Regions from separate parts of the Streptomyces sp. DSM 120436 genome, predicted to be linked through region 3. Evidence: riboswitches for the same ligand, from Rfam matches in the RefSeq annotation. Region 3 holds a riboswitch; each other region holds the start of a gene.

The links. Region 3 has a riboswitch for cyclic di-AMP ahead of ACWH4W_RS05175 (M23 family metallopeptidase). Riboswitches for the same ligand answer to the same signal wherever they lie in the genome.
Region 1: it holds a riboswitch for cyclic di-AMP, as region 3 does, so the genes downstream of both, ACWH4W_RS08775 (transglycosylase SLT domain-containing protein) here and ACWH4W_RS05175 (M23 family metallopeptidase) in region 3, are expected to answer to the same signal.
Region 2: it holds a riboswitch for cyclic di-AMP, as region 3 does, so the genes downstream of both, ACWH4W_RS14560 (M23 family metallopeptidase) here and ACWH4W_RS05175 (M23 family metallopeptidase) in region 3, are expected to answer to the same signal.
Region 4: it holds a riboswitch for cyclic di-AMP, as region 3 does, so the genes downstream of both, ACWH4W_RS03180 (transglycosylase family protein) here and ACWH4W_RS05175 (M23 family metallopeptidase) in region 3, are expected to answer to the same signal.

Annotation. Positions count from the first base shown of each region.
Region 1 is NZ_JBSKBS010000001.1:1,906,832-1,914,081, reverse strand. Features, by position in the region: gene ACWH4W_RS08795 (ABC transporter permease) at 1-639, opposite strand, end outside; gene ACWH4W_RS08790 (ABC transporter ATP-binding protein) at 626-1,615, opposite strand; gene ACWH4W_RS08785 (LolA family protein) at 1,660-2,886, opposite strand; gene ACWH4W_RS08780 (polyprenyl synthetase family protein) at 3,142-4,152, opposite strand; cyclic di-AMP (ydaO/yuaA leader) riboswitch at 4,721-4,849, shown strand; gene ACWH4W_RS08775 (transglycosylase SLT domain-containing protein) at 4,853-5,326, shown strand; gene ACWH4W_RS08770 (HAD family hydrolase) at 5,290-6,162, opposite strand; gene fahA (fumarylacetoacetase) at 6,425-7,250, shown strand, end outside.
Region 2 is NZ_JBSKBS010000001.1:3,209,986-3,217,235, forward strand. Features, by position in the region: gene ACWH4W_RS14550 (M16 family metallopeptidase) at 1-165, shown strand, start outside; gene ACWH4W_RS14555 (M16 family metallopeptidase) at 162-1,550, shown strand; cyclic di-AMP (ydaO/yuaA leader) riboswitch at 1,753-1,918, shown strand; gene ACWH4W_RS14560 (M23 family metallopeptidase) at 1,931-2,704, shown strand; gene ACWH4W_RS14565 (GntR family transcriptional regulator) at 2,905-3,609, shown strand; gene ACWH4W_RS14570 (HPr family phosphocarrier protein) at 3,753-4,034, opposite strand; gene ACWH4W_RS14575 (bifunctional acetate--CoA ligase family protein/GNAT family N-acetyltransferase) at 4,213-7,086, shown strand; gene ACWH4W_RS14580 (DUF5998 family protein) at 7,137-7,250, shown strand, end outside.
Region 3 is NZ_JBSKBS010000001.1:1,136,633-1,143,882, reverse strand. Features, by position in the region: gene ACWH4W_RS05190 (response regulator) at 1-374, shown strand, start outside; gene ACWH4W_RS05185 (dihydrofolate reductase family protein) at 484-1,617, shown strand; tRNA gene ACWH4W_RS05180 (tRNA-Met) at 1,681-1,754, shown strand; cyclic di-AMP (ydaO/yuaA leader) riboswitch at 2,073-2,230, shown strand; gene ACWH4W_RS05175 (M23 family metallopeptidase) at 2,243-3,262, shown strand; gene ACWH4W_RS05170 (PrsW family intramembrane metalloprotease) at 3,366-4,706, opposite strand; gene trmB (tRNA (guanosine(46)-N7)-methyltransferase TrmB) at 4,766-5,602, opposite strand; gene lhgO (L-2-hydroxyglutarate oxidase) at 5,688-6,911, opposite strand; gene ACWH4W_RS05155 (NsdA family TPR-like regulatory protein) at 6,975-7,250, opposite strand, start outside.
Region 4 is NZ_JBSKBS010000001.1:715,811-723,060, reverse strand. Features, by position in the region: gene ACWH4W_RS03190 (cytochrome P450 family protein) at 1-653, shown strand, start outside; gene ACWH4W_RS03185 (LysM peptidoglycan-binding domain-containing protein) at 857-1,819, shown strand; cyclic di-AMP (ydaO/yuaA leader) riboswitch at 2,039-2,207, shown strand; gene ACWH4W_RS03180 (transglycosylase family protein) at 2,212-2,922, shown strand; gene eno (phosphopyruvate hydratase) at 3,202-4,482, shown strand; gene ACWH4W_RS03170 (FtsB family cell division protein) at 4,583-5,059, shown strand; gene ACWH4W_RS03165 (DUF501 domain-containing protein) at 5,088-5,624, shown strand; gene ACWH4W_RS03160 (Ppx/GppA phosphatase family protein) at 5,621-6,574, shown strand; gene ACWH4W_RS03155 (NAD(P)/FAD-dependent oxidoreductase) at 7,136-7,250, shown strand, end outside.

The DNA.
Region 1 (7,250 bases), 770 kb from region 3:
CGTGGAGACGAACAGGCCGAGCGCCGCCACGCCGAGCAGGGACGCGGCGACGACCAGGGCGATCAGCAGGGCCCGGACCAGTCCCTCACCGAAGCCGATGCGGGTGCCCGAGAGGGTGGTGACGTCGCCCAGCGGGAACAGCAGCGCGCCCACGGCCAGCGCCGACCCGGCCACCACCAGGGTGGCGGCCAGACAGAACACGACGACCGTCGCGTACTTGGTGAGCAGCAGCCGGGTGCGGCCGGCGGGGGCGACCAGCAGGTAGCGCAGGGTGCCGGCGCCCGCCTCGCCCGCCACGGCGTCGCCCGCGATCACGCCGACCGCCATGGGCAGGAAGAACGGCAGGGTCGCGGCGAGCGCGGTGAAGACGAGGAACAGGCCGTTGTTGGTGATCTGCGAGACGAAGGCGGGTCCCCCGCCACCGCTCCCGGCGGACGACCCGTCGCCGGTCTCGATCCGCACGGCGATCCCGACCAGCACCGGCACGGCGGCCAGCACGCCCAGCAGGGCGAGGGTGCGCCAGCGGCGGAAGGTGGTGCGCAGTTCGTCGCGGAACAGCCCGAGGGTCCACAGCGGACGCGGTCGCACGGCCTCCTCCGCTTCCGCGCCCGTCCCGCTCGCCGTCTCAGCCCGCGACATCGAACCCCTCCCCGGTCAGCGCCACGAACACGTCCTCCAGCGAGGCCCGTTCCACCCCGAGGCCGCGCACCCGCACCCCCGCCGTGACCAGGGCCACGTTGACCTCGGCGAGGTCCCGCGCGGGCGGCTCGGCGCTCACCCGGTCACCGTCCGCCACGACGTCGGCGAGCCCCTGTGCCTTCAACAGCCGCGCCGCGTCCGCCGGGTCGGGCGTGGTGATCACCAGACGGCCCCGGGCGCCCGCGGCCAGCTCGGCGACCGGTCCCTGCGTGATCAGCCGGCCCCGCGCCATCACGGCGGCGTGCGTGCAGACCTGCTCGATCTCGTCGAGCAGGTGGGAGGAGAGGAAGACGGTCGTGCCGTCGGTGGCCAGTTCGCGGACCAGGGAGCGGATCTCCCGCATGCCCTGCGGGTCGAGGCCGTTGGTCGGCTCGTCCAGCACCAGCAGCCGGCGGGGCCGCAGCAGGGCGGCGGCGAGTCCGAGGCGCTGCTTCATGCCGAGGGAGTACGCGCGTGCCTTCCGCCCGGCCGCGGCCGTGAGGCCCACCCGGTCCAGGGCTGCGGCGACCCGCGCCTTGCGGGTGCGCGGATCGGCGGTGGGGTCGGCCGCGTCGTGGCGGAGGAGGTTGTCGCGGCCGGAGAGGAAGCCGTAGAGGGCGGGGCCCTCGATGAGGGCTCCGACGTGCGGGAGGACGGCGCGCGCGGAGCGGGGCATGGGGCGCCCCAGCACGTGCGCCGTCCCGGAGGTCGGCTCGATCAGGCCCATCAGCATGCGGATGGTGGTGGTCTTGCCGGAGCCGTTGGGGCCGAGGAAGCCGAAGACGCTGCCCGCCGGGACGGTCAGGTGCAGGCCGTCCACGGCGAGCTGTCCGCCGCGGTACCGCTTGGTCAGTCCGCGGGTGACGACGACGCCGTCACCCGCGGACCGCCCGTCGCGCGTCTGCTCCGTGGCGGACGTGGCGGACGTGGCGTCCATCGGCTCCCCCGTTTCCCTCGGTACGGCGGCGGGCGCGGGGCCTGCTACTCGCCCGCGTCGGCCGCCTTCACCAGCGCGTCCTTGGTGACCGTACCCACGTAGACCGTGCCGTCCTCGGTGATCAGGGCGTTGACCAGGCGGGTGCCGAACACCGTGCCGGTGCCGAAGTCGCCCTCGACCCGCTCGCCGAGCGAGCCGAGGAAGCCGTCGAGGTCGCCGCCCGCCTCGCCGGTGGGCAGGCCGCCGCCGGAGCCGGTGTCGAAGGTGGCGACCGTGTTCCAGCCCTCGCCGAGCGTCTTCAGCCCGTCGAAGCCCTTGGCCAGGTCCTCCTCGGACTTCGGGCCCCGCTCCGGCTTCCCGAAGTCGCCGCGGTCCCGGCCCTGTTCGGTGTCCTCGGTCACCTTGGCGCCCTTCGGCGGGGTGAACTCGAACGTGGAGGCGTCCGGGCGGTCGAAGCTCACCTCGGTGAAGCCGACGTCCACGACGGCCGAGCCGCCGCTCGACGGGGTGAGCGTGAACTTCAGCGGCAGGCCCGTCTCGTGGTCCACGGCGATGCTGACGGCGCCGACGGTGGAGCCGGACTGCCTGGGCTCGACCACCAGCCGGTAGGCGTCCCGGCCGGCCACCTGGGCGGTGCCGTCGACCTTCACGGACGTGGTGTCGTCGACCGCCTTCAGCGCCTCCTCCGCGAAGTCCTGGGGGAGGGCCGGGGGCCGCTGCTCGCGCCGTTCGGACGCGTCCGGCGCGTCGACGGTGGTGTGGTAGACCTCGTTGGACGCGCTGTCGTAGCCCCAGACGTCCTCGCCGTTGTGGATGAGGCTGTACTCGGCCGCGTTCTCCAGCAGTGACAGCTTCTGGCGTTCCGGGCCGTCGGCGGCGACGCGCAGGGTGTGCGTGCCGGACGCCAGCTCGGTGAGCCGGCCGGACGGGTCGGCGGACGAACCGCCCTCGCCGTCCTCGCCCAGCGCCCCGGACGCGAGGCCGCTCTCCAGGCCGCCGAGGTTCGGCAGTCCGAGGTCGGTGGTGATCTTCACGGTGCCGGACAGCCGCTCCACGTCCGACTGCGCGATCTTCTCGATGAGCTGCGCGGCGGTGATGTCCGGCAGGTCGGGGTCGCCGGAGTCGGCGAGCGCCGGGACGAGTCCGATCGTCGCGGCCGCCACGCCCATCACCGTGACGGGGACGACGTACCGCGCTGCCCTGCGGCGGCCGGCGCGCGGCTCCTCGACCTCCCCCGCGGTCGTCGTGTCGTCGGATGCGTACGGTGCCATGTGTGCCCTCCGTCGTCGGCGGCGGCTTCCGTCCCGTGTCCTCGCACCAGTCCGGTCCGAGCCGCCATTCTCACCCGAACCGGTGAGAAGTGGTGTTGTCCGTCGTGGTCCATCTGACCGCATGCGCGGGGCGGATGCGTCAGACCGCGGACTCAACTGCGCGTACTGCTGCGGTATGACACGGCACGACGGCGCCTCCCCCGCCCCGTAGGGGTCGTCCGGGTCCGGGAGGCGTACGGGGGACGGCCGGACGGGTCAGCCGGCCCGGTGCACCACGGCGTCGCACATCTCGACGAGCGCCGTCTTGGCGGGGCCGTCGGGCAGCGGGGCGAGCGCGGCGCGCGCCTCCTCGGCGTAGCGCACGGTGTCCCGGCGGGCCTGGCCCAGCGCGGGGTGGGCGCGCAGCAGCCGCAGCGCCTCGGCGTGCCGGGCGTCGTCGGTGAGGTCGGAGTCGAGCAGCTCGCACAGGGCGAGGTCCTCGGCGAGGCCCAGCCGGGCCGCCCGCTCGCGCAGCCGCAGCACGGGCAGGGTGGCGATGCCCTCGCGCAGGTCGGTGCCGGGGGTCTTGCCGGACTCGTAGGAGTCGGAGGCGATGTCCAGGACGTCGTCGGCGAGCTGGAAGGCGACGCCGAGCCGCTCGCCGTACTGGGTGAGGATGTCCACCACCGTCTCGTCGGCGCCGGACATCATCCCGCCGAACCGGCAGGAGACGGCGACCAGGGAGCCGGTCTTGCCGCCGAGCACGTCCAGGTAGTGGTCGACCGGGTCGCGGCCGTTCTGCGGGCCCGCGGTCTCCAGGATCTGGCCGGTGACCAGCCGCTCGAACGCCTCGGCCTGGACCCGCACCGCCTCCGGGCCGAGGTCGGCCAGGATGTGGGAGGCGCGGGCGAAGAGGAAGTCGCCGGTGAGCACGGCGACCGAGTTGCCCCAGCGGGCGTTCGCGCTCGCGACCCCGCGCCGCACCTCGGCCTCGTCCATCACGTCGTCGTGGTACAGCGTGGCCAGGTGGGTGAGTTCCACCACGACGGCCGACGGCACGATGCCGGGCGCGTAGGGGTCGCCGAACCGGGCGGAGAGCATCACGAGCAGCGGACGGAACCGTTTGCCGCCGGCCCGCACCAGGTGCTGGGCGGCCTCCGTGATGAAGGGCACCTCGCTCTTGGTGGCCTCGAGCAGCCCTTCCTCGACAGCCGTCAATCCGGCCTGGACATCGGCTTCCAGAGCCTGGTCCCGCACGCTCAGCCCGAACGGCCCGACGACGGTCACGAGGGGTCTCCTGTCTGCTGGTGTCTGCTGGCGGTTACACGGTTTGTCGATAGGTCGCTGCCACCACTCGAGTCAGCGTATCCGGTCATGTTTCGATCACCGCCAGGGCCCGGGGTCACAAGCAAGGCGATACGGGAGCAGAAGCGGAGTGTTTTTGATCGGGCAATGACAAGGGACATACCTCGACTTCCCGGACACGGCGGCCCGTGGACCATCCTGCCCCACCCGTGAGTCCGATTTGCCGCGATCGCCCCTCTAATTCACCTTGGCCGCAAATGCCCCCACGGTCGTCGCCCCGTGAAGTGAGTCACGCGCCCGCCGGCCGTCCGGTCACCCCCGCACACGCCCGTCATCCCGCTCCACGCAACGGAGTTGACCCTGAGCGACCGCAAAGGATCAAGCACCCTAAATCGCCCATCTCAAGATCAAACGGTGCTTTGTGTGATCGTCGCACTTGTTCCCGACATGCGCTCTCGCATACGTTCCGGGCCTGCCGGGTGGACGCCTAGTCCTGCCGCCACCCGCATCACACCCGACGACGAACTCACGCACGGCAGGAGCGGGGGACCCAGGTAAGCCGCCGTACCGGACACCGCGCCGGGACGGCTCGGGGTGAAGCCATGCCCGCAGGGGCACGGCCGGGCACTCTCCCGCCCGAACCCGACAGCTCACCTCGCAGGCGTAGGAGAGGAACCCAGACATGCCCGCTTCCGCTTCGTACCGCCGCCGCCTCGTCCGCTCCCTCGCCGTCGCCGGCACCGGCGTCGCCGTGGTCGCGATGCCGCTGTTCGGCGCCACCAGCGCCGCGGCCGCCCCCGCGGCCCAGGCCACCGCCGCCTCCACGACCGCGTACCCGGACAACCTCGACGGCTGGATCCGCGAGGCGATGGACGTCATGGCGCAGAACGGCATCCCCGGCTCCTACGACTCCATCCACCGCAACATCATGCGGGAGTCGTCCGGCAACCCGGCCGCCATCAACCTGTGGGACTCCAACGCCGCGAAGGGCACCCCGTCCAAGGGCCTGCTCCAGGTCATCGACCCGACCTTCCAGGCGTACCACGTGCCCGGCACCGCCTTCGACCCGTTCGACCCGGTCGCCAACATCGCCGCGGCCTGCAACTACGCCGCCGACCGCTACGGTTCGATCGACAACGTCTTCGGCGCGTACTGAGCCGACCTCTGACGGCCCACCCCGGCCGTCTGCCCGAACAGTCGCTCGAGGACGACGGCCACACCGTCGTCCTCGTTCGACAGGGTGACCTCGTCGGCCGCCGCCTTCAGCTCGGGGTGCGCGTTGGCCATGGCGACGCCGTGGCCCGCCCACCGGAACATGGGGACGTCGTTCGGCATGTCCCCGAAGGCGACCGTGTCCTCGGGGCGCAGCCCCAGGTGGTCGGCGGCCAGCGCCAGCCCGGTCGCCTTGGTGACCCCGCACGGCTGGAGCTCCACCGTGCCCGGCCCCGACATCGTGACCGTGGCCAGCGAACCGACCACGGACCGGGCCGCCGCCGCCAGCACGTCGTCCGACAACTCCGGGTGGCGCAGCAGCACCTTGCTGATCGGCCGCGCCCACAGGTCGTCGCGCCGCTCCACCCGCACCGACGGGAGCGTCGGGTGCGGCATCCGGTAGCCCGGCTCGATCAGCGTCAGCCCGTCGACCCCGTCCTGGTCGACCGCGGCGTACACCTCCCCCACCTCGGCCTCGATCTTGCCGAGCGCGGTCTCCGCCAGCTCCCGGTCCAGCCGGACCGACCACAGCATCCGGTGCGCGGCGGCGTCGTAGACCTGCGCGCCCTGTCCGCACACCGCGAGCCCCGTGCAGCCGAGGTCGTCGAGCAGCGACCGCACTCTGGGGGCCGGGCGGCCCGTCACCACGAGGTGCCGGGCACCGGCCCGCTCGGCCCGCGCGAGGGCGGCGAGGGAGCGGTCGGAGAGGGTGTCGTCACCGCGCAGCAGCGTCCCGTCCAGGTCGGTGGCGATGAGGAAACAATCGGTGGGTGCGGCCATGATCAGAGAATACGGACGAGAGGACCGTCCGATTCGCCGCGCCCGTATGCCCTCGCATTGGGTGCGTTTTGCCTTCTTACGCCGCCGGATCGCGACCGGTTGGGACCTCTTTCCCGTTTTGACCGGAACAGGGTGCGCTCCGGCGGACCCGGGCCCGGGAAGTCGTCCGCATACAAGAGCCCACCGGGGCGCGACCCCGTAACGTGTGGCACGGCCACGGACACGTGGCGCACCCGCGCACACGAAAGCGAGGCAGCACCCGATGCCCCCCTTCGATGTCCCCGAGGGCGATCCCTTCGGCCCGCACAACCTGCCGTACGGCGTCTTCTCGCTCCCCGGTTCGCCGGAGCGCACCGTGGGCGTCCGGCTGGGCGACCACGTCCTCGACGCCGGAGCGGCGGCACACGCCCTGGGCTCCCCCTACGCCTCCCTGCTCGCCCGGCCCACCCTCAACCCCCTGCTGGCGGCGGGCCGTACGGCCTGGTCGGACGTGCGGCGCGCGCTCACCGCGTGGGTGACGGTCCCGGCGCACCGGGAGACCGTCGAGCGGTTCCTCCACCCGCTGTCCGAGGTCACCCTGCACCTGCCGTTCGAGGTCGCGGACTACGTCGACTTCTACGCCTCGGAGAACCACGCCCGGAACGTCGGGCAGATCTTCCGCCCCGACGCGGCCGACTCCCTGACCCCCAACTGGAAGCACCTGCCGATCGGTTACCACGGCCGCTCCGGCACCGTCGTGGTGTCCGGCACCGACGTCGTACGCCCCTCCGGGCAGCGCAAGGCGCCCGCCGACGCCGCCCCGGTGTTCGGCCCGTCCGTGCGGCTGGACATCGAGGCCGAGGTCGGCTTCGTCGTCGGCGTCCCGTCCGAGCGGGGCCGGCCCGTGCCGCTGAACGCCTACCGCGACCACGTGTTCGGCCTGTGCCTGCTCAACGACTGGTCCGCCCGCGACGTCCAGGCCTGGGAGTACGTGCCCCTCGGACCGTTCCTCGGCAAGTCCTTCGCCACCTCCGTGTCGGCGTGGATCACCCCGCTGGACGCCCTGGAGGAGGCCCGCACCGCACCGCCGGAGCGCACCCACCCGCTGC
Region 2 (7,250 bases), 2.1 Mb from region 3:
GCCAAGGCCCGCCTGCGGCCCGACAACCGCGCGGTGCTCGTCTACGAGCCCGCCGCCCCGGCGGCCGAGGACGCCGCCGACGAGACCGAGGAAGCCGCAGCCGCAGCCGCAGCCGCAGCCGCAGCCGGCGCCGGCGCCGACGACAACGAGGAGACGGCGAAGTGACCGAGCTCGCCACGATGGAGTTCCACCCCCGGCCGCAGGCGGGCGAGGCCAGGCCCTGGGCCTTCCCGGCCCCCGAGCGCGGCGCCCTCGACAACGGCCTGACCGTGCTGCGCTGCCACCGCCCCGGCCAGCAGGTCGTCGCCGTCGAGGTGGTCCTCGACGCTCCCCTGGACGCGGAGCCGGAGGGCCTCGACGGCGTCGCCACGATCATGGCGCGCGCCTTCTCCGAGGGCACCGACAAGCACACCGCCGAGGAGTTCGCCGCCGAGCTGGAGCGCTGCGGCGCCACCCTGGACGCGCACGCCGACCACCCCGGCGTCCGTCTCAGCCTCGAGGTGCCGGCCTCGCGGCTGGCCAAGGGGCTCGGTCTGGTCGCCGACGCCCTGCGCGCGCCCGCCTTCGCCGACAGCGAGATCGAGCGGCTGGTCCGCAACCGCCTCGACGAGATCCCGCACGAGCTGGCGAGTCCGTCCCGCCGCGCCGCGAAGGAGCTGGCCAAGGAGCTGTTCCCGGCGAGTGCGCGCATGTCGCGCCCGCGCCCGGGCACCGAGGAGACCGTCGCGCGCATCGACTCCGCGGCCGTGCGCGGTTTCTACGAGAAGCACGTCCGCCCGGCCACGGCGACCGTCGTGGTGGTCGGCGACCTCACCGGCGTCGACCTGGACGAGTTGCTCGCCGACACCCTGGGCGCCTGGACGGGCTCGCAGGCCCAGCCGCGGCCGGTGCCGCCGGTGGTCGCGGACGACACCGGCCGCGTGGTCGTCGTGGACCGGCCCGGCGCCGTCCAGACGCAGCTGCTGATCGGCCGTGTCGGCCCGGACCGGCACGACCGGGTGTGGCCCGCGCAGGTGCTCGGCACGTACTGCCTCGGCGGCACCCTCACCTCGCGCCTGGACCGTGTCCTGCGCGAGGAGAAGGGATACACCTACGGCGTCCGGGCGTTCGGCCAGGTGCTGCGGTCGGCCCCGGACGGCACGGGCGCGTCGATGCTGGCCATCAGCGGCTCCGTCGACACCCCCAACACCGGCCCGGCGCTGGACGACCTGTGGACCGTGCTGCGCACGCTGGCCGCCGAGGGCCTCACCGACGAGGAGCGCGACGTCGCCGTGCAGAACCTGGTGGGCGTGGCGCCGCTCAAGTACGAGACCGCCGCGGCCGTCGCGAGCACGCTGGCCGACCAGGTCGAGCAGCACCTGCCGGACCACTACCAGGCCGATCTGTACCGGCAGTTGGCCGCGACCGGCACCGTGGAGGCCACGGCAGCCGTCGTGAACGCCTTCCCGGTGGACCGTCTCGTCACCGTGCTCGTCGGTGACGCGGCGCAGATCAAGGCGCCGGTGGAGGCGCTCGGGATCGGCGAAGTCACCGTCGTGACGGCCGAGTAGGGCGGCCGCCGCACACGCGCGCGTGAAAGGCCCCGGTGACGTCGCCGTCACCGGGGCTCCCATATGCCCGAATTGGGGCGGAGGTTGCCCGTCTGCCCTGTGGGATGCGCTACAAAACCCGGGAATCGTTTGGGGATCGCGCGGTGTCCCGCTTAGCTTCGTGCGGGCTGTTCGTCGGGCAGTGCGCCGCACCCGCGGCACCGGACAGCCATCGCCGAGTCCCCGTACGGCGCGAGCCAGGGGAGCCGGGGACCCACATGAGATCCCTGGGGTGAATCGGACGCCCGCGCGTGTCGCGAGGGGGTCCGTAGGAGACCTTCCTGCTCCGAACCCGTCAGCTAACCCGGTAGGCGAGAGGGAAGGAAAGGACCAGCCTGTACATGGCGTTCACCCGCGCCACCGGGAAGCACCGTCGTCCCAGCCGCGTCCAGCGCGGCTCCGCCCGCGCCGCGGGCGTCGCGGCCCTCGCGGGCACCGGCGTCGTCGGCTCCCTCGCGGCCCCCGCGCTCGCCGCCGGACCGGCCGCGGCACAGACCGGCCTCACCCCCGTCGTCACCCTGGGCGACGTGGTCGCCGACCGTATCGACGCCCAGGCCGCCGCCCAGCACGAGGCCGCCCGCGTGGCGGCCGAGGAGGCCGCGCGCAAGGCCGCCGAGGAGGCGGCGCGCGAGCGGGCGGCCGAAGAGGCGGAGAAGGCCCGCGCCGAGCAGGAGCGCGCCGCCCGCGAGGCCGAGCGCAAGCGGCTCAACACCTTCGTCTCCCCGATCCCCGGCTCGTACGTCTCGACCGCCTACCGGAGCGGCGGCGCCATCTGGTCGTCCGGCAGTCACACCGGGATCGACTTCCACGCCGCGAGCGGCACGCCCGTCCAGTCCGTCGGCGTCGGCACCGTCGTCGAGGCCGGCTGGGGCGGGGCGTACGGCAACCAGGTCGTCATCAAGATGCACGACGGCACGTACACCCAGTACGCGCACCTGTCGTCCATCGCCGTGTCGGTGGGGCAGGAGGTCGCCGCCGGCCAGCAGATCGGTCTCTCCGGCGCCACGGGCAACGTCACCGGCGCCCACCTCCACTTCGAGGCGCGCATGTCCGCCGAGTACGGTTCCGACCTCGACCCGGTCGCCTACCTCCGGTCGCACGGCGTGAACATCTGAGGCGCACCCGTCACGCCCTCGGGCCCCGGCTCTCCGTGAGCCGGGGCTTTTGCCGTTCCGGGACCCATCCGTCCCGGCGCCTCTGTCTGAAAATCACGGAGGAATTCCGGTCCGCCGTCGGAAAACGCCGCCGATTGCAATAGAGTCACGAACGGACGTCAATCGTCGGCGTTCCACGGGAATTGAGCCGGAGGTCGGTCATGCGTATTCCCGCGCACTCGGTGTGCACGGCGATCCGGGACGACATCGTCGCCGGTGTCCACGGGCGCGGGAGCCGGCTCACCGAGGAACTGCTCGCCCGCCGCTACGGGGTCTCCCGCGTCCCCGTCCGCGAGGCCCTGCGCACGCTGGAGGCCGAGGGCTTCGTGGTCACCCGGCGGCACGCGGGCGCGTGCGTGGCGGAGCCCACCGAGCAGGAGGCCGCCGACCTGCTGGAGATGCGCCGGCTGCTGGAGCCCCTCGGCGCCTTGCGGGCGGCCCAGCGGCGTACCGACGCGCATCTGAAGGTGCTGCGCGGCCTGGTCAGGCTGGGGCAGGAACGCGCACGTCAGGGCGGCAGCGACGATCTGAGCTCATTGGGCGGCTGGTTCCACGAGACGCTCGCCCAGGCTTCCGGCAGCCCGGCGCTGACGTCGGTGCTGACCCAGCTCAGACACAAGATCGCCTGGATGTACGCGGTCGACGGGCCGGCCGACCCGGTGGCGTACTGGGCGGAGCACGGCGCGATCGTGGACGCCGTGGCCCGCGGCGACGGCGAGCGGGCGCGGACCCTCACGGGGCTGCACACCGAGCAGGCCGACGCCGGCCACCGGCTCCGGTTCGGCTCCGGCGCCGAGCGGGCCGTCCGCACGGGCCGTGTGAGGAACGCGCAACATCCCGTAAACATGCCGAGCCTGCGCCCTTAACACGGGACCCGTATAAAAAGAGGACGCGAAGGGCGGGGGCTTTTTTCGGCTGCCCGGAAATGGGAAGAGGGAAAGAAAAGGCCCGTCCGGGGTCCGGACGGGCCTTTCCGAGTCGCACGGCCGTCGCGTGCGGAGACATGAATTCAGACGGTCTCGGGGAGTTCCTCGAGGCCCTCGGCGACCAGCTTCGCCAGACGGTCCAGGGCGGCGTCCGCGCCCTCGGCGTCGGAGGCGAGGACGATCTCCTCGCCGCCCTGGGCGCCCAGGCCCAGGACAGCCAGCATCGAGGCCGCGTTGACCGGGGTGCCCCCGGCCTTGGCGATCGTCACCGGGACGCCTGCGGCCGTGGCGGCCCGGACGAAGATGGAGGCGGGGCGGGCGTGGAGACCCTCGGCCCAGCCGACGTTGACGCGGCGCTCAGCCATGTGTTGCTGCCCTTCGCTGTTCACGGTTGTCTAGACCATTCTTCCATAGCGGGGGCGCGAGCCCGGAGCGGCGTCCGGGACGGCCTCCGGCGGCTGCCGGGCCGCGGCCCCGGCCCGGCAGCCGTCCCCCACAGACTGCCTCGCACCGTTGTCGGACGCGAGCCGTACTCTGGGGCCCATGCAGACCTCGTCGGACCGCCACGAGTACCCCGACCACTGGGAGGCCGACGTGGTGCTGCGCGACGGCGGCACCGCGCGCATCCGCCCCATCACCGCCGACGACGCCGAGCGCCTGGTCAGCTTCTACGAGCAGGTCTCCGACGAGTCGAAGTACTACCGCTTCTTCGCGCCCTACCCGCGGCTGTCCGCCAAGGACGTCCACCGCTTCACCCACCACGACTTCGTGGACCGGGTCGGGCTCGCGGCGACCGTCGGCGACGACTTCATCGGCACCGTGCGCTACGACCGCATCGACGCCGGCGGGCGGCCCGCGACCGGCGCGGCCGACGAGGCCGAGGTCGCCTTCCTGGTGCAGGACGCCCACCAGGGCCGGGGCGTCGCCTCCGCCCTCCTTGAGCACATCGCCGCCGTCGCCCGCGAGCGCGGCATCCGCCGGTTCGCCGCCGAGGTGCTGCCCGCCAACACCAAGATGATCAAGGTGTTCACCGACGCCGGGTACACCCAGAAGCGCAGCTTCGAGGACGGCGTGGTGCGCCTGGAGTTCGGCCTCGAACCCACCGACCGCTCCCTGGCCGTGCAGTACGCGCGCGAGCAGCGCGCGGAGGCGCGTTCGGTGCAGCGGCTGCTCGCCCCCGGCGCGGTCGCCGTCATCGGCACCGGTCGCGCACCCGGCGGCGTCGGACGCAGCATCCTCGACAACATCCGCGACGGAGGCTTCACCGGCCGCCTGTACGCCGTGAACGGGGCGCTGCCACAAGGGCGGAAGGAGCTCGACGGCGTCCCCGCCTTCCGCTCGGTGCGCGACATCGACGGGCCCGTGGACCTCGCGGTCGTCGCGGTGCCCGCCGAGCGGGTCCCCGAGGTGGTCGCCGAGTGCGGCGAGCACGACGTCCAGGGCCTCGTCGTGGTCTCCGCCGGCTACGCCGAGTCCGGCCCCGAGGGCAGGGAACGCCAGCGCGCCCTGGTCCGGCAGGCCCGCAGTTACGGCATGCGGATCATCGGACCCAACTCCTTCGGCGTCATCAACACCTCGCCCGAGGTGCGGCTGAACGCCTCGCTCGCCCCCGACATGCCCCGCGCGGGCCGCATCGGCCTGTTCGCCCAGTCCGGCGCCATCGGCGTCGCGCTCCTGTCCCGGCTGCACCGGCGCGGCGGCGGCGTCACCGGCGTCACCGGCCTGTCCACGTTCGTCTCCTCCGGCAACCGGGCGGACGTCTCCGGCAACGACGTCCTGCAGTACTGGTACGAGGACGCCGACACCGACGTCGCCCTGATGTACCTGGAGTCGATCGGCAACCCCCGCAAGTTCACCCGCCTCGCCCGCCGCACCGCCGCGGCGAAACCGCTGGTCGTGGTGCAGGGCGCGCGCCACGGGGCGGGACCGCGCGGGCACGCCGTCCGCGCGACCCGGTTGCCGCACGCCACCGTCTCCGCCCTGCTGCGGCAGGCGGGGGTGATCCGCGTGGACACCATCACCGACCTGGTCGACGCCGGCCTGCTCCTCGCCCGCCAGCCCCTCCCGGCCGGCCCCCGGGTGGCGATCCTCGGCAACTCCGAGTCCCTGGGCCTGCTCACCTACGACGCCTGCCTCGCCGAGGGCCTGCGCCCGCACCCGCCGCAGGACCTCACCACGGCCGCCTCCGCGGCGGACTTCCACGCGGCGCTCTCCCGCGCGCTGGCCGACGACTCCTGCGACGCCGTCGTCGTGACCGCCATCCCGGCGGTGGGCGAGGGCTCGGTCGGCGACGCGGCCCTGGCCGAGGCGCTGCGCTCGGCCGCCGCCGAGCAGCCGACCAAGCCGGTCCTCGTGGTCCACGTCGAGCTGGGCGGCCTCGCGGAGGCCCTGTCGGCCGCGACGAGCACGGCGCCCCAGCCGGCCACCGCCTCCGGCCCGGACCCGGCGGCCGGCGACGCGCGCGCGGGGGAGCGCGCGGAGCCCCGGACGAGGGAGGAGGGCGTCGAGGCGGACGACCGGGGCGCACCCACCCCCGTACCACCCCCCGAAGGCGCCCACCCCATCCCCGCCTACCCCGCCGCCGAGCGTGCCGTACGGGCGCTCGCACAGGCCGTGGCGTACGGACAGTGGCGGCGCGACGCCGCCGACCCCGGCAAGGTGCCCGCCTACGAGGACATCGACGAACGGGGCGCCGCCGCCCTCATCGAGGGGCTGCTCGCCCGCGGGCAGGGCCTCGGCCTCACCACCGAGGCCACCTGCGAACTGCTCGCCGCCTACGGCGTCCACGTGCACCGCGCCCTGCCCGCGCCCACCCCGGACGCCGCCGCCGAGGCCGCCCGCGCCCTCGGCTACCCGGTCGCCCTCAAGGCGACCGCCCCGCACCTCAGGCACCGCGCCGACCTGGGCGGCGTCCGCCTCGACCTGGCCGACGAGGAGCAGCTGCGCCGGGCGTACGCCGAGCTGACCGAGCTGTTCGGCGGCCCGGAGGAGCTGCGCCCGGTGGTGCAGCGCATGGCTCCGCGCGGGGTGGACACGGTGGTCCGCGCGGTGATCGACCCGGCGGCCGGCGCCGTGCTGTCCTTCGGGCTCGCCGGGGCCGCGTCCCAGTTGCTGGGCGACATGGCGCACCGCCTGATCCCGGTGACCGACCGGGACGCCACCTCGCTGGTCCGGTCGATCCGCACCGCCCCGCTGCTGTTCGGCTGGCGCGGGTCCGCGCCCGTCGACACCCCCGCGCTGGAGGAGCTGCTGCTGCGGGTGTCGCGGCTGGTCCACGACCATCCGGAGGTGGTCGCGGTCACCCTGGAGCCGGTCGTGGTCGCCCCGCACGGCGTGAGCGTCCTGAGCGCCTCCGTACGCCTCGCGCCGCCGCCCGCCCGCGACGACCACGGGCCCCGGACCCTCCCCGCGTACTGACCGGGTCGAGCGGTGCCTCGCAGTCGGCGGCCACCCGTAGGATGGGCGACATGGCCAAGACCAGTACGACGACCCAGGGGCTGCGGGCGGCGATCGAACGCAGCGGCTACTACCCGGCTCTCGTGGCCGAGGCGGTGGAGGCCGCCGTGGGCGGCGAGCCCGTC
Region 3 (7,250 bases):
TCGAGGCGCTGGCCGCCGGCGCCTCGGGCTACGTCCTGAAGTCGGTCGCCGACCGCGATCTCGTCGAGGCCTGCCACGCCACCGTGCGGGGCGAGCCCTTCCTCTACCCGGGGGCGGTCAACGCCCTCATCCACAACTACCTCGACCTCGCGCGGGAGGGCCGGACGCTGCCCGCGAAGGCCATCACCGACCGGGAGGAGCAGATCCTCAAGCTGGTCGCCGAGGGCCACACCTCCCAGCAGATCGCGGACCTGCTGGTGATCAGCCCCAAGACGGTGGAGCGGCACCGCGCCAATCTGCTCGCCAAGCTGGGCCTCAAGGACCGGCTGGAGCTCACCCGCTACGCCATCCGGGTCGGCCTGATCGAGCCCTGACCCGGTCCCGGCGGCCGGGGCACGGTCCGCTCCCCGCCGCACGGGTTGCCAGACTGGACCCGGACCGCGCAGCGGTCCCGCCGCCGCCCCGCACCCGGAGAGCCCGCCGATGCCGCACCCGTACGTCCTGCTGTCCGCCGCCGTCTCCCTCGACGGCTACCTGGACGACACCGGCCCGGAGCGGCTGCTGCTGTCGAGCCCGGCCGACTTCGACCGGGTCGACGGGGTGCGGGCCTCCGTGGACGCCGTCCTGGTCGGCGCCGGCACCCTGCGCGCCGACAACCCCCGTCTGCTGGTCAACTCGCCCGAGCGCCGCGCCGCCCGGGTCGCGGACGGCAGGCCGGAGTACCCGCTGAAGGTCATGGTGAGCGGCTCCGGCGACCTGGACCCGGCGGCGCGGTTCTGGCACACCGGCGGCGAGAAGGTCCTCTACACCACCGACGAGGGCGCCGGACGGGCCCGCGCCCTCGGTCTCGCCGCCGACGTCGTCCCGCTCGGCGACGGCCTGGACTGGCGGCGGCTGCTGGAGCACCTGCACGACGAGCGCGGGGTGCGGCGCCTGATGGTCGAGGGCGGCGGACGGATCCACACCCAGCTGATGACCCAGGGCCTCGCCGACGAGCTGCAGCTCGTCCTCGCCCCGCTGTTCGTCGGCGACCCGGACGCCCCCCGGCTGTTCGGCCCCGGCTCCTACCAGGGCGGTCGGCTGCGGCTGGTCGAGACCCGGCCCGTCGGCGACGTCGTCCTGATGCGCTACGAGCCCACCGCGCCCGGCACCGGCGCGCTGCCCTCCGCGGCCGACCGCCACTGGCTCGCCCTCGCCTGCGAGCTGGCCGCGCGGTGCCCGCCCTCCGAGACCGCGTTCAGCGTCGGCGCGGTCGTGGTCGCCGCCGACGGCACCGAGCTGGCGCGGGGGCACTCCCGCGAGGGCGGCGACCCCGTGGTGCACGCGGAGGAGGCCGCGCTCGCCAGGACCGACCCCACCGACCCGCGGCTGGCCGGCGCCACCGTCTACTCCAGCCTGGAACCGTGCGCCCGTCGCGCGTCCCGGCCGGCGCCCTGCGCGCGGCTGATCCTGGACGCCGGGGTGCGCCGGGTGGTCACGGCCTGGCGGGAGCCGGACACCTTCGTGGCGGACGCCGACGGCAGCGCGGTGCTGGCGGACGGCGGCGCCACGGTGCTGGTCCTGCCGGAGTACGAGCAGCGTGCGAAGGCGCCGAACGCGCATCTGCCGGGCGGCTGACCGGGCTGCCCGGGAAGGGGTGTGCGTCGGGCCCCGTGGATGCCGTACACTGGTGATTACCGACGCGGGGTGGAGCAGCTCGGTAGCTCGCTGGGCTCATAACCCAGAGGTCGCAGGTTCAAATCCTGTCCCCGCTACTGAAGGCCGAGGGCCGGAATCCAAAAGGGTTCCGGCCCTCGGTGTTTTCCGCATGCCGACGCCTTGGGTCGGCGCCTTTCTTCCCGCCTTTCACTCAGCGTGAGCGGAGTGCTTCGCAGCGCATAACAACTGACATACCGTCAGGTTCGGCCGGTCGTCCGACGCGCGGTCAACTCGCCCGTTTTCACCCGGTCATGACGCTTAAGTCCGCGCGGAAACCATGAACGATCAAGGGGAACGGCTTGGAATCCGGCCCCCGCGTCTATTAACGTTCGATAACGCAGCGCGGTCGTCCCAGCCGTCACAGAAGGCGGCTCCGTGCGCACGCGCCGAATCCCGCGAGGGAACCGGGGAACCACCACCATGGGGTGAATCGGGCGGATACCGCCGTGAGAACACGGCTCGTATACGCGCGTAGGAGACCTTCCTGCTCCGAACCCGTCAGCTAACCCGGTAGGCGAAGAAGGAAGGAAAGGAGCGCGCCCACGTGGCGTCCAACCCGCCTGCCCCCGAGGCCCCGTTCCACCCGAGCGACACCTTCGCCTACGGCGCCGACCGCGCCGACGAGGGTCCGTTCGAGGAGTGGAACCCCACCGCGGAGTCCGTGCGGCCCGTGCGCGGGCGGCACCGCGTCGCCAAGCAGCGCGGAGGCGGACTCGCGCGCAGCTCCACCGTCCTGGGCGTCGGCGTCATAGCCGCCGTCGGCGCCGGCGGCATGGCCAGCGCCCAGACCGGCAAGCCGCCCGTCTCCCTCACCATGCCCGACCTGCCCCACGTGGGTTCCCTCCTCTCCGACGAGGAAACCCCCAAGGGCTCGAGCACCCCCCTCAGCGACATCGGCATGACCACCGCCGACGCCGAGGAGGGCGCCGCCGGCGCCGGAGAGGCGCTGCGCGCCCGCATCATGGCCCAGGTCGAGCAGCAGCAGGGGCAGGCGCAGAGCAAGGCCCAGGCCGCCGCCCTCGCCGCCGCCGAGAAGGAGGCCGCCGAGGCCGCCGCCAAGGCGGAGAAGGAGGCCAAGGAGAAGGCCGAGGCCGCGAAGAAGGAGGCGGAGGAGGAGGCCGCGAAGAAGGCCGAGGCCGAGCGCCTCGCCGAGCTGGCCAAGCAGTACACCCTGCCGACCTCCTCGTACACCCTCACCTCGACGTTCGGTCAGGCCGGCGCCTACTGGTCCTCCGGCTACCACACGGGCCTCGACTTCGCCGCCCCCACCGGCACGCTGATCAAGGCGGTCCACACCGGCACGATCACCGCCGCTGGCTGGGACGGCTCGTACGGCTACAAGACCGTGCTCACCCTCGACGACGGCACCGAGATCTGGTACGCCCACCAGTCGTCGATCAATGTCAGCGTCGGTCAGAAGGTCACCACCGGCGACGTGATCGGCCGCGTCGGCGCGACCGGCAACGTCACCGGCGCCCACCTCCACTTCGAGGTCCACCCCGCCGGCTCCTCCGGCGGCGTCGACCCGGCCGCCTGGCTGGCCGGCAAGGGCCTCAGCGTCTGAACCACCCGGCGGCCGCGTCCCGGCCGCCGACGCCGCGAACGCCGGCAGCCCCGACGACGCCCCCCCGACGTCCGGGCTGCCGGTCCCGCATGTCCGGGGCTTCTCAGCGCCGGTAGGGGCGCTCCCCGTACGCGGGGTACGGATGGCCGTGGGGCGGCGGCTGCCCGTACGCCTGCCACGGCGCGGGGACGGGCCCGTACGCCCACGCCGCGCCGTACGGCGCCGGGGGCGCCGTGAGACGGGCCGCGTGCTCCAGCGCCGGGCGGGCCGCCGCGCGCCGGTGCCACAGCTCCAGCAGCAGTTCCCGCTCCCGGCTCACGAAATCCGGCCCCGCCTTCCCCGCGCGGCCCCGGTGCCGCAGGAACGCCAGCGAGGTCGCGTACGCCTCGTACTGGGCGACCGCGCGCGCCGCGGGCCCGCCCCCGTGCTCACGCGCGAACCTCCGGGCGAGGCGCCGGGCCCGCATCGAGCTCAGCGCGAACGGCTCCGCGGGACGCAGCCAGCCGGCGGCCACGTACGCGGGCAGCTCCGTGCGCACGGTCCGCAGCTCCCGCTGCCGCGTCCACACCACCAGCCAGGTCAGCAGCCCGAACGCGGGCACCATGAACGCCCCGTACACCGCGAGGAAGCCGAACTGGCCGAGCGTGGCGGAGCCGTTCCACAGGGCGTGCATGCCCATCGCGAGGAGCAGCCCGGCGACCGGGAAGAGCACGCGCCGCACCCGCTGCCGGTCGGCGGACAGCGCGGCCGCGCCGAAGCCGATGCCGGTGAGCACGGTGAACAGGGGGTGCGCGAAGGGCGACATGACGATGCGGACGAAGAAGGTCGCCGCGGTGACCGAGGCGATGCCGCTGCCGCCGGTGAGCTGGTCGGTGCCGAAGGCGTTGCCGAGGTAGAGGATGTTCTCGGTGAACGCGAAGCCGGTCGCGGTGAACCCGGCCGCCACCACGCCGTCGAGGATCCCGTTGACCTCGCGTCTGCGGAAGAGGAAGAGCAGCAGCACCGCCGCCGCCTTCGAGGTCTCCTCCACGACCGGCGCTATCACCGTCGTGCCCAGGGTGTCGGCGCCGGCCGGGTCGGCGGTGGTCGTCGCTATCCACCGGGTGGCGAAGCTGTTCGCCACGATCGCCATGAGCGCCGCCGCGCACGCCCCCCAGGCGAAGGCGAACAGCAGGTTCCGCCAGGGGACCGGATCCACCCGGCCCAGCCAGCGGAACGCCGCGAGCAGCAGCGGGACCGGCAGCACGGCCAGCCCCAGGCCGACCAGGAAGCCCTCGGTGCCCGTCTGCTCCCTGACCAGCGCGAGGATCACCAGCCCGGACAGGGCCAGCAGGGTGACCACCGCTCCGTAGCGCACCGCGGGGCGCTGCCACCAGTGCGGGTGCCGCAGCGCGCTGCCGGGAGCTGCGCCGGGGTACGGCGGGTACGGAGGGCTGCTGGCCACGGGTTCGACCCTAACGAGAAAGGGGCAGGGCTGCGTGCCGGCTCAGGGGCTCGGGGAGGTCAGGCGGGGTCCCCGGCCCGGCGCCCGGCACGGTCGTCGTGCGGTACGCGGCGGAAGAGCAGGTCGTTCACCACATGCCCCTTGTCCAGCCCCTGCCGCTCGAAACGGGTGAGCGGCCGGAACTGAGGACGCGGCGCGAAACCGCCGTCCGCCCGCGTGTTCGCGAAGGCGGGGTGCGCGGTGAGCACCTCGAGCATCTGCTCGGCGTACGGCTCCCAGTCGGTGGCGCAGTGCACGAGCGCGCCCGGCGCCAGGCGGGACGCGGCGAGGGTGAGGAACTCGGGCTGGATCAGCCGCCGCTTGTGGTGCCGCTTCTTCGGCCAGGGGTCCGGGAAGAAGACGCGCAGCCCGCTCAGCGAGTCCGGTGCGAGCATCTCGCGCAGCAGGATGATCGCGTCCCCGTTCGCCACCCGCACGTGGGTCAGCCCGCGCTCCTCGGCGAGGTGCAGCAGGTGGCCCTGGCCGGGGGTGTGGACGTCCACGGCGAGGACGTTCGTCCCCGGGTCGGCGGCGGCCATCTCGGCGGTGGCCTCGCCCATGCCGAAGCCGATCTCCAGGACGACCGGCCGGTCGTTCCCGAACAGCTCGGCCAGGTCCAGGCGGCGGCTGCCGTCGATGTCGAGCCCCCACACCGGCCACAGCCGCTGCAGGGCGTCCGCCTGACCTGCGGTGACCCGGCTGCGGCGGGGCTGGAAACTGCGGATCCGCCGCTCGAAGTGCGACCCGGCGGGGTCGGCCTTCGGGCCGTCGGGGAAGCGCGGCTCCCCCTTCGCGCGGGCGCGGCGGGCCTGCGCGCCGGGCTGCTGCGCGGCGTGCGGTGCTTCGGGGGTGCTCATCACGGATTCAGACACAGTGCCCCCGATTTTACGGGGACGGCGCGCGCGGCCGCCCGGTCCCGCGGACCGGTCTCACGATCCGCTCTCACCGCTCGCTCTCGGCGAGGCCGGCCAGCGCCCGCCGGGCGATCTCCCTGCCGATCGGCAGGGACGCGGTCGCGGCGGGCGAGGGGGCGTTCAGCACGTGCACCGCGCGGGGCGCTTCCCGGATCAGGAAGTCGTCGACCAGCGTGCCGTCGCGCAGCACCGCCTGCGCCCGCACCCCGGCCGCCGTCGGCACCAGGTCCTCGTCCCGCACGGCGGGCAGCAGCCTGCGCACGGCCCGCGCGAAGGCGGGCCTCGACAGCGAGCGGTGCAGCTCGCCCGCGCCGTACCGCCAGTGGCGGCGGGCCAGCTGCCAGGAGCCCGGCCAGGCCAGGGTCGCCCCCAGCTCGCGCGGTCGCACCGTCCGCCAGTCGTACCCCTCGCGGGCCAGCGCCGGGACCGCGTTCGGCCCCACGTGCACGCCCTCGTCCGTGCCGCGGGTGAGGTGGACGCCGAGGAACGGGAACGCCGGGTCCGGCACCGGATAGACCAGGCCCCGCACCAGCTCGGGGCGGGCCAGCTCGTAGTACTCCCCGCGGAACGGCACGATGCGGGCGCCGGGCTCGTCGCCCGTGAGCAGGGCGATCCGGTCGCAGTGCAGCCCCGCGCAGTTCACCAGTGTCCGGGCGCGCACGATGTCGCCGGCCGCCGTCAGCACGGCCACGCCCCGGTCGGGGCGGCGGTCGACACGGACCACCTCCGCGCCGTGGCGCAGGTCGGCGCCGGACGCCTCCGCGAGCCGGCGGGCCACCGCCCCGTAGTCGCAGATGCCGGTGGTGCCGACGTGGATCGCGGCGAGACCCCGGACCTCCGGCTCGTACTCCGCGATCTGCGCGGCGCACAGCTCGCGCACCGCGATGCCGTTCTCCCGGCCGCGCTGCACCAGCGCGTGCAGCCGGGGCAGCTCCTCGCGGTCCGTGGCGACGATCAGCTTGCCCGTCACCGCGTGCGGGATGTCGTACTCGGCGCAGAACTTCACCATCTCCGCCGCGCCCCGCACCGCGTACCGCGCCTTGAGCGAGCCGGGGCGGTAGTAGATGCCGCTGTGGATCACCCCGCTGTTGCGGCCCGTCTGGTGCCGGGCCGGGCCCGGCTCCTTCTCCAGCACGGTCACCCGCGTGCCCGGAGCCGCCCGCCCGATGGCATACGCCGTCGACAGGCCGACGATCCCGCCTCCGACCACCACCACGTCACAGTCGTACGACCCCGCCACCACCTGCGCCACCTCCCGCGTCGATAGTGCACTGCGCCACTGACAACGGCTTCGAACCAAGGGCGGACCGGACGGTCAGGCCGTCGTCATCAGCAGCGGACGCGCACGCTCGCGCAGCTCGACCACGCGCGGCTCGTCGCCGTACGGCTCCAGCCGGTGCAGCAGGTCCTTGACGTACTCCGTGGTGCGCGCCGAGGAGATGCGGCCCGCCACCTCCACGGCCCGTACGCCCTGCTCGCAGGCCGCGTCCAGGTTCCCGGACTCCAGTTCGGCGACCGCGGAGACCACCAGGCGCAGGCCGTGCGAGCGCACGAACTCCTCGGTCGGCTGCGACAGCGCCTGCTCGGTGAA
Region 4 (7,250 bases), 420 kb from region 3:
AGGCGCTGCCCGCCGAGCCCGTCCCCGGCGAGGACCTCATCTCGGGTCTGATCCGCGCCTCCGACCACGGGGAGCACCTCACGGAGAACGAGGCCGCCGCGATGGCGTTCATCCTTCTCTTCGCCGGTTTCGAGACCACCGTCAACCTCATCGGCAACGGCACCTACGCCCTGCTCACCCACCCCGGGCAGCGGGAGCGCCTGCAACGGGCGCTGGCCGAGGGGGACCGCGGGCTGCTGGAGACCGGGGTGGAGGAACTGCTGCGCTACGACGGGCCGGTGGAGCTGGCGACGTGGCGGTTCGCCACCGAGCCGGTGGTCATCGGCGGGCAGCGCGTCGAGGCGGGCGACCCGGTCCTCGTCGTGCTGGCCGCGGCCGACCGGGACCCGGAGCGGTTCGCCGACCCGGACACCCTGGACCTGGGCCGCCGCGACAACCAGCACCTGGGGTACGGGCACGGCATCCACTACTGCCTGGGCGCCCCCCTGGCGCGCCTGGAGGGGCAGACCGCGCTGGCCACCCTGCTGACCCGGCTGCCGGACCTCAGGCTCGCCGTGGAGCCGGCCGAACTGCGGTGGCGCGGCGGCCTCATCATGCGGGGACTCCGCACGCTTCCGGTGGAATTCTCTCCTCCGTATTCAGAACGGACCTGACGAAGGGGCTGACCTCCCTGTCCGGTTCCGACGGGTTGCGTGCGGAAACCTCAGACATGCTCGACTCTGTGATCTTCATGTGATCTGCACGGCATGAACTTGTGACAACTGATCGTCTGCCTATACGTTCACCCATCAAGTACGGCGCGCCGCAAGGTTTTGCTCACCGTGCCGGTCCTTGTCGCCGAGTGAAAGGCTTCCGCATGCTCTCCGGGAACGGCCGACACCGTCGCCCTCGCCAGGCTCCGGCTCTTCTCGTCGCGGCCGGGGTGACCGGCTCCGCCATCGCGATCCCCCTGCTCGGGGCGGGCGGCGCCAGTGCGGCGGACGGCGAGACCTGGGACCGGGTCGCGGAGTGCGAGAGCGGCGGCTCCTGGAGCCAGAACACCGGCAACGGCTACTACGGCGGCCTCCAGTTGACCCAGGACGACTGGGAGACCTACGGCGGTCTGGAGTTCGCGCCCAGCGCCGACCAGGCCAGCCGCAACCAGCAGATCACCGTCGCCGAGAGAATCCTCGCCGAGCAGGGGAGCGGCAAGTGGCGCGCCTGCGGCCTGCCCACGGGTCTGCAGCAGGACACCGCGTCCCCGAACGTCGACCCGGGCGTGGCGGACGACGCGACCCCGGACGGCTCCCGGGCCGCCGGCACCGCCACTCCGTCCGGTTCGCCCGAACCGGGCGATGCGTCCGCTTCCCCCTCTCCGTCCGCCGTGCCCGGTTCGTCCGGCGAGGAGAAGAGAGGGAAGGCGGAGGGGGTGGAGAAGGGTGACGCGAGCGCCCCGGCCTCCTCGTCCGCCTCCGCCACCCCCGAGCGTGACGAGTCGGACAAGTCGGGGCAGAGTACCGGCTCTTCGGTGGTCACCGAGTCCGAGTCCACCGGCCCGGGCCGCCACCGCGGCCCCAGCGCCCAGGAGGGCGAGCGCGCCGACGCCGCGACCCCGTCGGCCGGTCGGCACGCCTCGCGCTCCGCCGAGGCGTCGGCCGAGGCCGCCGACGGCCGCTACACCGTGCGGGCCGGGGACAGCCTGGTGTCCATCGCCGACTCCCTTGCCCTCGCCGGTGGATGGACGGCGCTCTACGTCGAGAACCAGCAGGTCATCGGTGACGACCCGAACCTGATCCTGCCAGGTCAGCGGCTTCTCGTGGACGCGGAGACCGGCGAGTAGCGGGCGTGGGGCGGCGCCCGAAGGCGCCTCCGCGCGGCGGCAGTTGACGGAGCGATTCGGGCTGAATGTCCGTAATAAGGGCTGTGAGAGATAGGTCTCAGAAGACCTGATCATCTTTGAAATTCCGTCGGGCCCGTGCTTACGGTCGTGACCGCTCGCCATCGCGGGCCCCGGCTGCCGCCACGCCGAATCCTGCCAGTGGCAGCACGGGAACAGTCGTCGCGTCATGCGCCGTAGGCAGGAGCGGGGGACCCAGGTAGGCGCCGGATCCGGACGGTTCACGTCCGGTACGGCTCGGGGTGAAGCCGCGTCCCGGGAGGGACGTGGCCGGGCAACTCAACCGGCCCGAACCCGACAGCTCACCTCGTAGGCGTCGGTGAGGGGATCCATCCATGCTGTTTTCCGGCAAGGGCAAGCACCGTCGTCCGTCCAAGGCCACTCGCGCCATCGCCATCGCCGGTGTCACCGGCGCCGCCGTCGCCGGTCCGCTGATGGCGGCCGGCAACGCCTCCGCCGCCACCGCGTCCGAGTGGGACGCCGTCGCCCAGTGCGAGTCCGGCGGCAACTGGTCCATCAACACCGGCAACGGCTACTACGGCGGCCTGCAGTTCTCCGCCTCCACCTGGGCCGGGTACGGCGGCACCCAGTACGCGGCCACCGCCGACCAGGCCACCAAGGCCCAGCAGATCGAGATCGCCGAGAAGGTCCTCGCGGGCCAGGGCAAGGGCGCCTGGCCGGTCTGCGGCACCGGCCTGTCCAACGCCGCCTACAACGGCTCCTCCGCCGAGGGCTCCTCCCAGGAGTCCGGCGCCACGGAGTCCCGCGAGAGCGAGCGGAAGGCCTCCCGCTCCGCCGAGCGCCCGGCCGCCCCGGCCGAGCAGAAGGCCGAGCAGAAGGCCGAGAAGAAGACCGTCACCACCCCGACCGGCGAGAAGGTCGAGAAGGGCGACGGCGAGTACAAGGTCGTCAAGGGCGACACCCTCAGCTCGATCGCCGCGGAGCACGACGTCAAGGGCGGCTGGGCGAAGCTGTTCGAGCTGAACGACGACATCGTCGAGGAAGCCGACCTCATCTACCCGGGCCAGCAGCTTCACCTGAAGTAAGGCCGGCCGCACGGTCCCGCCCCGTCCCCACGGGCCACCCGCCCCGGTGCGTTTCTTCCCCGTACGCACCGGGGCGGGGTCATGTCCGGACGCTCCGCGGTCACGGTTTCCGGTCACGGTTTCCCGAATCTGCTTTGTTCCGTTCGGAAACAATTTACTCTCGGTTCTGTCCATGAGGCGGGCGGCCGGATGGCCGATCGCCCGGAGCCGGTTAGGCTCGGACTCGCAGGGCCCCCGCGGCCCCGCTCAGCCGCGTCACATTCCAAGAAGGAGATGCTCGTGCCGTCCATCGACGTCGTCGTAGCCCGGGAAATCCTGGACTCCCGAGGCAACCCCACGGTCGAGGTCGAGGTCGGCCTCGACGACGGCAGCACGGGTCGTGCCGCCGTCCCGTCCGGCGCCTCCACCGGCGCCTTCGAGGCCGTCGAACTCCGTGACGGCGACGCCGGCCGTTACCTCGGCAAGGGCGTCGAGAAGGCCGTACTGGCCGTCATCGAGCAGATCGGCCCGGAGCTCGTCGGCTACGACGCCACCGAGCAGCGCCTGATCGACCAGGCGATGTTCGACCTGGACGCCACCGACAACAAGGGCTCGCTCGGCGCCAACGCCATCCTCGGCGTCTCGCTCGCCGTCGCCCACGCCGCCTCCGAGGCCAGCGACCTGCCGCTGTTCCGCTACCTGGGCGGCCCGAACGCGCACCTGCTGCCGGTGCCGATGATGAACATCCTGAACGGCGGCTCGCACGCCGACTCCAACGTGGACATCCAGGAGTTCATGATCGCTCCGATCGGTGCGGAGTCCTTCTCGGAGGCGCTGCGCTGGGGCGCCGAGGTCTACCACACCCTCAAGAAGGTGCTGAAGGCCAAGGGCCTGGCCACCGGCCTCGGCGACGAGGGCGGCTTCGCCCCGAACCTCGGCTCCAACCGCGAGGCCCTCGACCTCATCCTCGAGGCCATCCAGGAGGCCGGCTACACCCCCGGCGAGCAGATCGCCCTGGCCCTGGACGTGGCCGCCTCCGAGTTCTACAAGGACGGCGTCTACACCTTCGAGGGCAAGGAGCGCTCGGCCGCCGAGATGACCGAGTACTACGCGGAGCTCGTCGACGCGTACCCGCTCGTGTCCATCGAGGACCCGCTGTTCGAGGACGACTGGGAGGGCTGGAAGACCATCACCGCCAAGCTCGGCGACAAGGTCCAGCTCGTCGGTGACGACCTGTTCGTCACCAACCCGGAGCGCCTGGCCCGCGGCATCGAGGAGGGCGCCGCCAACGCCCTGCTGGTGAAGGTCAACCAGATCGGCTCGCTCACCGAGACCCTGGACGCCGTCGAGCTGGCCCAGCGCAACGGCTTCAAGTGCATGATGTCCCACCGCTCCGGCGAGACCGAGGACGTCACCATCGCCGACCTCGCCGTCGCCACCAACTGCGGCCAGATCAAGACCGGCGCCCCGGCCCGCTCCGAGCGCGTCGCCAAGTACAACCAGCTGCTGCGCATCGAGGAGATCCTCGACGACGCCGCGGTGTACGCCGGCCGCAGCGCGTTCCCCCGCTTCAAGGGCTGACCTCACCCCCGCAGGAAGCGTCGTACGTACGTCCCCGTACCCGGTCCCGTACCGTGTGCGGGGACGTACGCGCGTAGGAGACCGAACGAGAGGCGGGAACATGGCGGTCAAGGACCGGGACCGTTTCTCCACCGCGACCAGGATCCGGCTGATCGGTGAGCAGACCGCGGCCCGGGTCTACCGCTCGCAGACCAAGCGGCAGGCCCGCCGCTCCCGGCTGACCGGCCGCGCGGCCCTGCTCGTCCTGGTGGTCTGCTCCCTGGTCGTGGCCCTCGCCTACCCGATGCGGCAGTACGTCTCCCAGCGCGCGGAGATCGCCGACCTGCAGAAGGAGCAGGACGAGACCCGCCAGCGGGTCGAACGGCTGCGCGACCTCAAGGCCCGCTGGCAGGACGACGCCTACGCCGAGCAGGAGATCCGCAGGCGCCTGCACTACGTCATGCCGGGGGAGACCGGCTACATCGTCGTCGACCCGGCCGGCGCCACCACCACGCGCGGCGACCTCCGGGCCGCCGACCGCCCCTGGTACGCCAACGTCTGGGACGGTGTCGACAAGGCCGACGCCGCCGACCAGTGACCCGACGGAACATCGCAGAAAGACACGTATGGACACCCCTCCGCCCACGACCCCGCGCACCGAGCCCGCCGACGCGGACGTCGAGGCCTTCAAGCAGCAGCTCGGCAGACCCCCGCGCGGGCTGCGCGCCATCGCGCACCGCTGTCCCTGCGGACAGCCGGACGTCGTGGAGACCGCGCCGCGGCTGCCCGACGGCACGCCCTTCCCGACGCTGTACTACCTGACGTGCCCGCGGGCGAACTCCGCGATCGGCACGCTGGAGGCGAACGGCGTGATGAAGGAGATGACCGAGCGGCTGGCCGCCGACCCGGAGCTCGCGGCCGCCTACCGCGCGGCGCACGAGGACTACGTCCGGCGCCGCGACGAGATCGAGGAGCTGAGGAACTTCCCCAGCGCGGGCGGCATGCCGGACCGGGTGAAGTGCCTGCACGTGCTGGTCGCCCACTCGCTCGCGGCCGGCCCCGGCGTGAACCCGCTGGGCGACGAGGCGCTGGCGATGCTGCCGCAGTGGTGGAGCAAGGGGCCGTGCGTGACGCCGGCGCAGGAGACGGGGGAGGGCCGGTGACCCGGGTCGCCGCGATCGACTGCGGGACGAACTCCATCCGGCTGCTGGTGGCCGACGTCGACCCGGCGACGGGCGGACTCACCGACCTGGACCGGCGGATGACGATCGTGCGGCTCGGCCAGGACGTCGACCGCACCGGCCGGCTGGCGCCGGAGGCGCTGGAGCGGACCTTCGCCGCCTGCCGCGAGTACGCGCAGATCATCGAGAAGCACGGCGCGCGGAAGCTGCGCTTCGTCGCCACCTCGGCCTCCCGTGACGCCGAGAACCGCGACGACTTCGTGCGCGGGGTGGTGGAGATCCTGGGCGTGGAACCCGAGGTGATCACCGGCGACCAGGAGGCGGAGTTCTCCTTCACCGGCGCCACCAGGGAGCTGACCGGCCGGGACGGCCTGCACCGGCCGTTCCTGGTGGTGGACATCGGCGGCGGCTCCACCGAGTTCGTCGTCGGCGACGACCACGTGCGCGCCGCCCGCTCCGTGGACGTCGGCTGCGTCCGGATGACCGAGCGCCACCTGGTGCGGGACGGGGCCGTGACGGACCCGCCCACCGAGGAGCAGATCGCCGCGATGCGCGCCGACATCGAGGCCGCCCTGGACCGGGCGGAGGAGGCGGTGCCGCTGCGCGAGGCACGGACGCTGGTGGGTCTCGCCGGCTCCGTCACCACCGTGTCGGCGATCGCCCAGGACCTGCCCGAGTACGACTCGGCGGCCATCCACCACTCCCGCGTCTCCCGCGACCGGGTCCGCGAGATCACCGGGTGGCTGCTGCGCTCCACCCACGCCGAGCGGGCGGCGGTGCCGTCGATGCACCCGGGCCGGGTCGACGTGATCGGCGCCGGGGCCCTGGTGCTCCTGGCGATCATGGAGCGGACGGGCGCGGAGGAGGTCGTGGTGTCGGAGCACGACATCCTCGACGGGATCGCCCACGGCTGCGCCGCCGAGGCGCGCTGAGGGGCGCTGCCGGACGAGGCCGGCAGCGGGCGGGGCGTCACCGGGTGCGGCAGACGTCCCGCCGGTCGCCCGCCTCGGCCAGGGGCATGACGAGTGCGTGGCCGCCCGGCCCGTGGCCCGACTTTTTGTTACCGGCGAGTAGACCTCTGCTGAGCAGTCGGGATGGCGTTTGAGCGGTGCTCCGAGGGGGCCTTCGGGCCCCTCGGGCGGACCCGTGCGGGAAAGTTCGTGAAGTTCTTCACAAGGAATTGGCCCGGAGAGGGCGAAGAAGTGGGTCCGATTGACCTGTTCGGGCGTTCAACACCCCTTTGAACACGTTCAGAAGGGAGTCGGGGAGGGTCTGCGCGCACCGGTCGCACCGGCCGCCCGGTCGGCCTCACGGTCCGCTCGAGACGACAGAGGGGCAGCTCACGCGGCATTGACAACGCGTCACCCGCGGCACCGGTTCCCGATCCGCACTGTGATCTGGATCAAGAAACGCGGGATGGTAGCACAGGCCCTGTCGAAGCTTGTGAAGGGGCGCACGAGGTACCCCTCCGAGGCGGGTGGATACTCGATGCCATGAGCACCACGGAGCGTCCCAGGATCCTCGTAGTAGGCGGTGGGTACGTAGGCCTGTACGCAGCTCGGCGCATCCAGAAGAAGATGCGTTACGGCGAGGCGACCGTCACCGTCG